3 regions of the Anoxybacillus sp. UARK-01 genome follow, and region 2 is predicted to be linked to each of the others. Evidence: riboswitches for the same ligand, from Rfam matches in the RefSeq annotation. Region 2 holds a riboswitch; each other region holds the start of a gene.
The links. A riboswitch is a leader RNA that binds a small molecule or an ion and turns the genes downstream of it on or off. The one in region 2 is predicted to bind lysine.
Positions count from the first base shown of each region.

Region 1 (2,274 bases), on a different contig from region 2:
TTGGTTTTATATGTCTCTCCTGTCCATGTGAGTTTGAGCTGAAAGACAGAAGCGATAAAGTAAGGAACAAGATAAGCGAGTGTCGCAATATAAATGACAAAATCAAAGGCAGCTGACATCGAATGAGAGATCGTTGAGAAAATGAAAATTTGCGCTAATCCATTTGATAAAATTAAAGCGAATTTCGGCATTCCTTTTTTGTTTTCTTTTAAGAAAGAAGGGATAAACAAACCTTGCTTCGCGGCTTGATACGGAACCTCCGCGCTTAGCAGCACCCAGCCGAGCGTCGAGCCAAGAAGGCTGATAAGGCCAAGTCCAGCTAAGATGTATGCGCCGCTTGGCCCTAAAATGGTTTGAATCGCATCCACTAAAGGCTTCTCTGAATGAATCAACTGTTTTTGCGGCAGCAAGCCCATTACAAGCACACTTATGCCAATGTAAATGATGAGAGCAATCAGCAAACCAAGAATGGTTGCCCGTTTGACATCTGTTTGCTTGCGTGCACGTGAAGCGAACACAATCGCAGATTCCACTCCGACAAATGCCCATAATGTCGCAATAGCCGCGCTGTTCACTTGTCCGAACAGGCTAACGGCATGGCCTGCTTCATCGTAACGCGGAGCGACAACAGAGCCGATGTTGTTTTTATCAAATGCAAATAAGCTAATGGCAATAAATAAAAAGAAGCCGAGCACCTTTGCCGAAGTGGCTATGAAATTTAGTTTTCCAGCTCCCTCGATGCCGCGCAAAATAATAAAGTGCATTCCCCATAATAGAGCGGTACAAACCATAAATGTAAGGAGGTTGCCGAGTTTGATCGGTGTAGCGCCTACCATAAATACGGTTTGTTTGCTTGTTAAAATCGGAAAGAATGTGGATAAATAACTCGTAAATGTCGTAATAATAGCTACGTTTCCAGCAAAATTTCCAATCCAATAGCCCCAGGAAGACATAAATCCCGATAAAACCGAGGCGTTTGATCTCTTTGGAAACAATTCCTTCGCGTAAATTTGCGGCCCGCCATTTAACTCAGGCTTGCGAATCGCTAAATTGCCAAAGACAAGAGCGGTCATTAGCACTCCGCCACCTGTTAATAGCCAAGCTAAAATGACCCCTAAAGGGCTCGCGGCTTCTGAAAGTGAACGAGGAAGCATAAAAATTCCTGATCCAACCATATTCCCAACGACAAGCGCCGTTAATACCCAGAGACCTAGTTTATTTTGCTGCAAGATAACCCCTACTCCTTTCTGATTTGCGCATTTATCAAAAAAAAAATACACCCTTAAGTTTTCAACGGGTGCATGTGACATCCGCATCGAACTTAATGTAGATAGCGCTCCATCGCTTCCATTAAGCGATGGCAGTCCTGACTCTATTCGAATGCAGGCCCAGCTTGCGGCGCCAGAGTACGCTGCAAACTTCGGCAATGAATCCTTTCGTTTGAAGTCATCGGTTCCTCTGTCCCTCATTCAAACTACTTTTATCCATTGCAACCTCTATCTCATCTAAGTTGACGAGAAGAAAAAATATTCAATTACCTTGATAATCATACACGATTCGACAATATTCGTCAATATGCTTTTATCTGAAGCATGAACAGGAATTTTTAGCAAACAAGTGGAATATAACTAAGGTTAGAAATTTTTGAGGAAAAGGAAGGGATGGATTTGAAGTTTTCCGAGTTTCTATATAAACGCCCTGACATGGAAAAACTAAAGACAGAATTTCAAGCGGCATTGCAGGCGTTTCAGCAGGCCCTGCATGCGGAAGAGCAGGATGAAGCGATGAAGCAAATCAATAAACTGCGCAACGAATTTAGCACGATGGCGCAAATTTGCTATATTCGCCATACGGTTGATACAAATGATGATTTTTATAAGCAGGAGCAAGATTTTTTCGATGAGGTGGATCCGATTGTCAAAGGCCTTGTCAACGAATATTATGAGGCGCTCGTCGCCTCCCGATTTCGTTCGGAGCTCGAAAAACGCTGGGGAAAACAGTTATTTGCACTTGCGGAAACAGAGCTTAAAACGTTTTCTCCTGAGATTGTCGCGGATTTACAGTTAGAAAATAAGCTAGCAAGCGAGTATACGAAATTGGTAGCCTCCGCAAAAATTTTATTTGAAGGACAAGAATACACGTTGGCACAGCTGCAGCCGTTTGTGGAGTCGCCTGATCGGCAAATGCGGAAGCGGGCAAATGAAGCGCGATTTGCCTTTTTTGAAACGCATGAGGAACAATTTGACGATATTTACGATCAGCTTGTCAACGTGC
Region 1 covers NZ_NASY01000057.1:31,904-34,177, forward strand. Annotated here, with positions in the region: gene B6A27_RS17870 (amino acid permease) at 1-1,229, opposite strand, end outside; lysine riboswitch at 1,324-1,507, opposite strand; gene B6A27_RS17875 (M3 family oligoendopeptidase) at 1,668-2,274, shown strand, end outside.
Region 1: it holds a riboswitch for lysine, as region 2 does, so the genes downstream of both, B6A27_RS17870 (amino acid permease) here and B6A27_RS10755 (aspartate kinase) in region 2, are expected to answer to the same signal.

Region 2 (2,274 bases):
CTACTGCTGCAACCATATTTTCTTGAGACACGACGGTTGAAATTTTGATTTCGGACGTGCTGACCATTTTTATTTCAATCCCTTTATCCGCTAACACTTGAAACATTTGTGCAGCTACACCTGGATTAGAGATCATTCCTGAGCCGACAATCGATACTTTGGCCAGTTGGCTTTCATATTCTATCTTTGCTCCCTTGAATGATTCCAACACTTGCAAAGTCTCAGGCAAATCCTCTGTGCGAATGGAAAACGACACAGCTGCTGCTCCGCTATTGGTTGTGTTTTGAATAATAATATCGACATTAATCCCGCGATTCGCTAACGCTGTAAAAACGGTTGGCAACATAGGCAACTCGTGCGGGAGCCCTTGGACCGTCACTTTTGTTACTTGATCTTCAAAAGCAATCCCTCTGACAATTAAATGCTGTTCCATTGAAACATCCTCCTTTACCGTTGTTCCGCTCTCTTCCTCCATACTCGAACGAACTTCCAGCAATACTTGATAATTTTTAGCAAACTCTACAGCCCGCGGATGAAGCACTCCTGCTCCAAGATTGGCCAGCTCTAGCATCTCATCATAGGAAATTTCCTCTAGCTTTTTCGCTGCTTTTACATAACGCGGATCGGTAGTAAACACTCCTGTCACATCTGTATAAATATCGCACTTATCCGCTTGTAGAGCGGCCGCTAAAGCTACAGCTGTCGTGTCAGAACCGCCGCGACCAAGAGTCGTGATATCTCCCTTTTCCGTCACTCCTTGAAAACCAGCCACAATGACGATTTGTCCTGCTTGCAAATATTGATGAATTCTCGTTGTGTCAATATCTATAATGCGAGCATTGCCATGAACAGTCTCTGTCTTGATTCCAGCTTGCCAGCCCGTTAAAGAAACAGCTGCATACCCCTTTTCTTGCAAAGCCATCGCTAATAGGGCAATACTCACTTGCTCCCCTGTCGAAAGAAGCATATCCAGCTCCCGCTTGCTAGGTTGGGACGTTAGCTGTTTGGCTAAATCCACAAGCTGATTCGTCGTCTTTCCCATCGCTGAAACGACAACGACCACTTGATGTCCTTTTTGCACCTCGCTCATTACTCGATCAGCGACATGCTGAATACGTTCAATAGATCCTACAGACGTTCCGCCAAATTTTTGCACAATCATTCCCATTTTTCTCATCCCTTGTTCTTAAAATGTTGATTTCAGCATCCATACCGGTATAGAAACAAATAAAAAACAGCAATGAGAGGCTTCTCATTGCTGTGCATAACGAAATAAGAAAAGAAACGAATTCGCTCCACACAGTGAGATAGCTCTCCAAGATGGGTCATCTTGACAGTCCTACATTTCTTAAACGCAGGACCAGCAGGAAAAGCAATGAGACTTCCCCCACTTCGGCGAGCCTCCCCTTTCGGCATTTTTCTTTGGAACCCATTTTCCTCCAAATGCCTACTCTTGAAGTTCGCGCCTCTATCTTCACTTCTGTGCTTAGAAGTGTATAAATATGCAATTAAGGTGATTGTATCAGCTTTTTCTCCAATTGACAATACTATTCTCGCAGCTTTTCATAAATTTTTTCAGCAACTGCGCGAGGAATCGCCGCTTTTTGCAGCTCCTCAATCGTCGCTTCTTTTATATTTTTTAAAGAGCCAAAATGCTTAAGAAGCGCTTTTTTTCGCTTTTCTCCAACTCCCGGAATGTGGTCAAGCGCGGACTGAAATAACGATTTTCCTCGCGTCTGGCGATGAAACGTAATAGCAAAACGATGGACTTCATCCTGAATGCGCTGCAGCAAATAAAATTCTTGGCTGTTTCGCGACAATGGCACGATTTGTGGTGGATCTCCCATGATTAATTCCGATGTGCGATGCTTGTCGTCTTTTACAAGACCGGCAAGCGGAATTTCCAAGCCCAACTCATTTTCTAACACATCGCGAACAGCCGCCAGATGTCCCTTTCCTCCATCAATTAAAATCAAATCCGGAAGAGGAAGGCGTTCCTTTAAAGCACGGCTATATCGCCGCCGTACAACCTCGCGCATTGATTCATAATCATCTGGCCCCTTCACAGTTTTAATTTTATATTTGCGATATTCTTTTTTCTCAGGCTTGCCGTCGATAAACACCACCATCGCCGAAACCGGATCAGCCCCATGGATATTAGAATTATCAAACGCTTCGATTCGATGCGGTGTTGGAATGTTCAACGCAACTCCTAAGTTTTCAACCGCTTTAACCGTTCGTTCTTCATCGCGTTCAATAAGATAAAACTTCTCT
Region 2 covers NZ_NASY01000042.1:218,100-220,373, reverse strand. Annotated here, with positions in the region: gene B6A27_RS10755 (aspartate kinase) at 1-1,168, opposite strand, end outside; lysine riboswitch at 1,301-1,479, opposite strand; gene uvrC (excinuclease ABC subunit UvrC) at 1,548-2,274, opposite strand, start outside.

Region 3 (2,274 bases), on a different contig from region 2:
AAGAAAGAAGCCAAAAAAGCAAGCGTTCCTAGTGAAGCTGTGACTAGTAATGCATTAACAGGAACACCGCGGTGATTTAGCTTGGCCAGAAATTTTGGCGCTTTTCCTTCTTTTGCTAGATCCCAAAGCATTCGAGTAGATGCGTACATACCGGAATTTCCGGCTGATAAAACCGCTGTTAAAATGACGGCGTTCATAACGGATGCAGCCAACGCAATGCCAGCTTTATCAAAGACGAGAGTAAATGGGCTGACCGTAACGTCGCTATTCGCTAGATTTTCATTTGTATACGGAATAAGCAGCCCGATTGCTAAAATAGCCAGTATATAAAATAGCAAAATACGCCAAAATACTTGACGAATGGCGCGAGGAATGTTTCGTTTCGGATCCTCGCTTTCACCGGCTGCAACCCCAAGCAGCTCTGTTCCTTGGAAAGAAAATCCTGCGGCCATAAAAATGCCGAGAGTCGCCATGAACCCACCATGGAACGGAGCGTCGCCGATGGTGAAGTTTCTAAATCCAACCGCTTCACCACCCATAATACCTACAATCATGAAAAAGCTGACAATAAGAAAAATAATAACCGTTACTACTTTAATAAGGGAAAACCAATATTCGGCTTCACCAAATCCTTTTACAGATAAATAGTTAAGTAAAAACATAATCACTAAGCATAATGCGCTCCATAAAAGTGAAGGGCTATTCGGAAACCAAAATTTCATGATCATAGTCACAGCCGAGAGTTCTGCGGCAATTGTAATGGCCCAGTTATACCAGTAGTTCCATCCTAAAGCAAATCCGAGAGCAGGATCGACAAATTTCGTTGCATACGTACTAAACGTTCCGGTAACGGGCATATAAGCGGCCATTTCCGCAAGGCTGGTCATCAAAAAATATACCATCACTCCAATCGCGATATACGCTATGAGCGCTCCACCCGGTCCAGCGGTATGAATCGCTCCGCCGCTTGCTAAAAACAACCCAGTACCAATCGTTCCCCCAAGAGAAATCATTGTTAGATGCCTTGTTTTTAGCTTTCGTTGCAGCTGGTTAGGCGAAGCCGGTGTGGCGGCTTCCTGTTTTTGCATGACGCTTTCCATGTTTTCATCGCTCCTTTTTTTCATGTTGTCATGGAAAGGAGCCGGGCAATAAAAAAAGCCGCCGAAGGAGATTCGGCGGCAATGCAATCATTACCCGTATCAACCCTTCCGTGAAGATAGCGCCCCACGGTTGCTTTACGCAAACCGTGACAGTGCTGCCCCTATTCGGTGACAGCCCCAGTTCGCACATCCAGAGAAATGTGCCAACTTCGGCGGCTTTTCCCTTCGAGCGAAGTCTTCAATGTTCTCTGCATCTCGTTCGCTGTACTCATAAAAGCCGCAACCTCTACCTCATCGGGTGAATGAGGATGCTATTCATTTTGTTCCATGATGATTATAAAACAATTTTTGTACAAAAACAATATTTATTTATGCTTCAATCGCAAAAAAGCCAAACCCTTCTATGTTTACTATATACGTGGAATAGAGCGAGAGGCATGGAACGATAGAAATCCTGTTTCGTGAACTACTCACCACTTAGCTAAAGCTTGAAGTGGGAGCTTCTCAGTTCCACGACGAAAGCCGCCTTTCGTCTCCCTGAGCGTGACTTCGGGTCGTTCCAACCCTAGATGTCCGACAATTCGGAGTTCTTTTGTACCTTGGATATTTTACGCATGGAAGGATCAGCTTGGTTTTCGCATTTTATTTTCTCCATGCAACCTCCTATATCCAGTTATGAAAGAACGACATAGGTTTATTTTACCACAGGGTCAGACAATTGAACAGGCAAAAGCCTGTCCTTGTCCGAAGTCGATTCATCTCCCACTTTCATCAAGCTTCGCAAGATTTAGAAATGGGAGACTTCTCGACTGAAGAATGTTAAAACGACCAATGGTAAATAAGCAAAGAAAAAAGGATTCACGATATAAGTGAATCCTTTTTTCTTTATTATTCTGACATTTCTACAAGTTTTTTCGATAATAATAACAGAACAAAGCCAAGAACAATGGTAATGCCGCCAATTAAGCTGAAAATTTCTAGATAGCCTAATGACTCCGTAAAAGCTGCTAATTGACCTGCTAAAATATTCGCGATACCAGTTGCTGATAACCAAACTCCCATTAGCAGGGAAGCGAGACGAATCGGTGCGATGCGGCTTGTAAGTGATAGCCCAACCGGTGATAGGCAAAGCTCACCAAGCGTATGCAAAAAGTATGTTAAAACAATAAATAAT
Region 3 covers NZ_NASY01000056.1:47,445-49,718, forward strand. Annotated here, with positions in the region: gene B6A27_RS17630 (amino acid permease) at 1-1,100, opposite strand, end outside; lysine riboswitch at 1,210-1,397, opposite strand; gene B6A27_RS17635 (peptide MFS transporter) at 1,989-2,274, opposite strand, start outside.
Region 3: it holds a riboswitch for lysine, as region 2 does, so the genes downstream of both, B6A27_RS17630 (amino acid permease) here and B6A27_RS10755 (aspartate kinase) in region 2, are expected to answer to the same signal.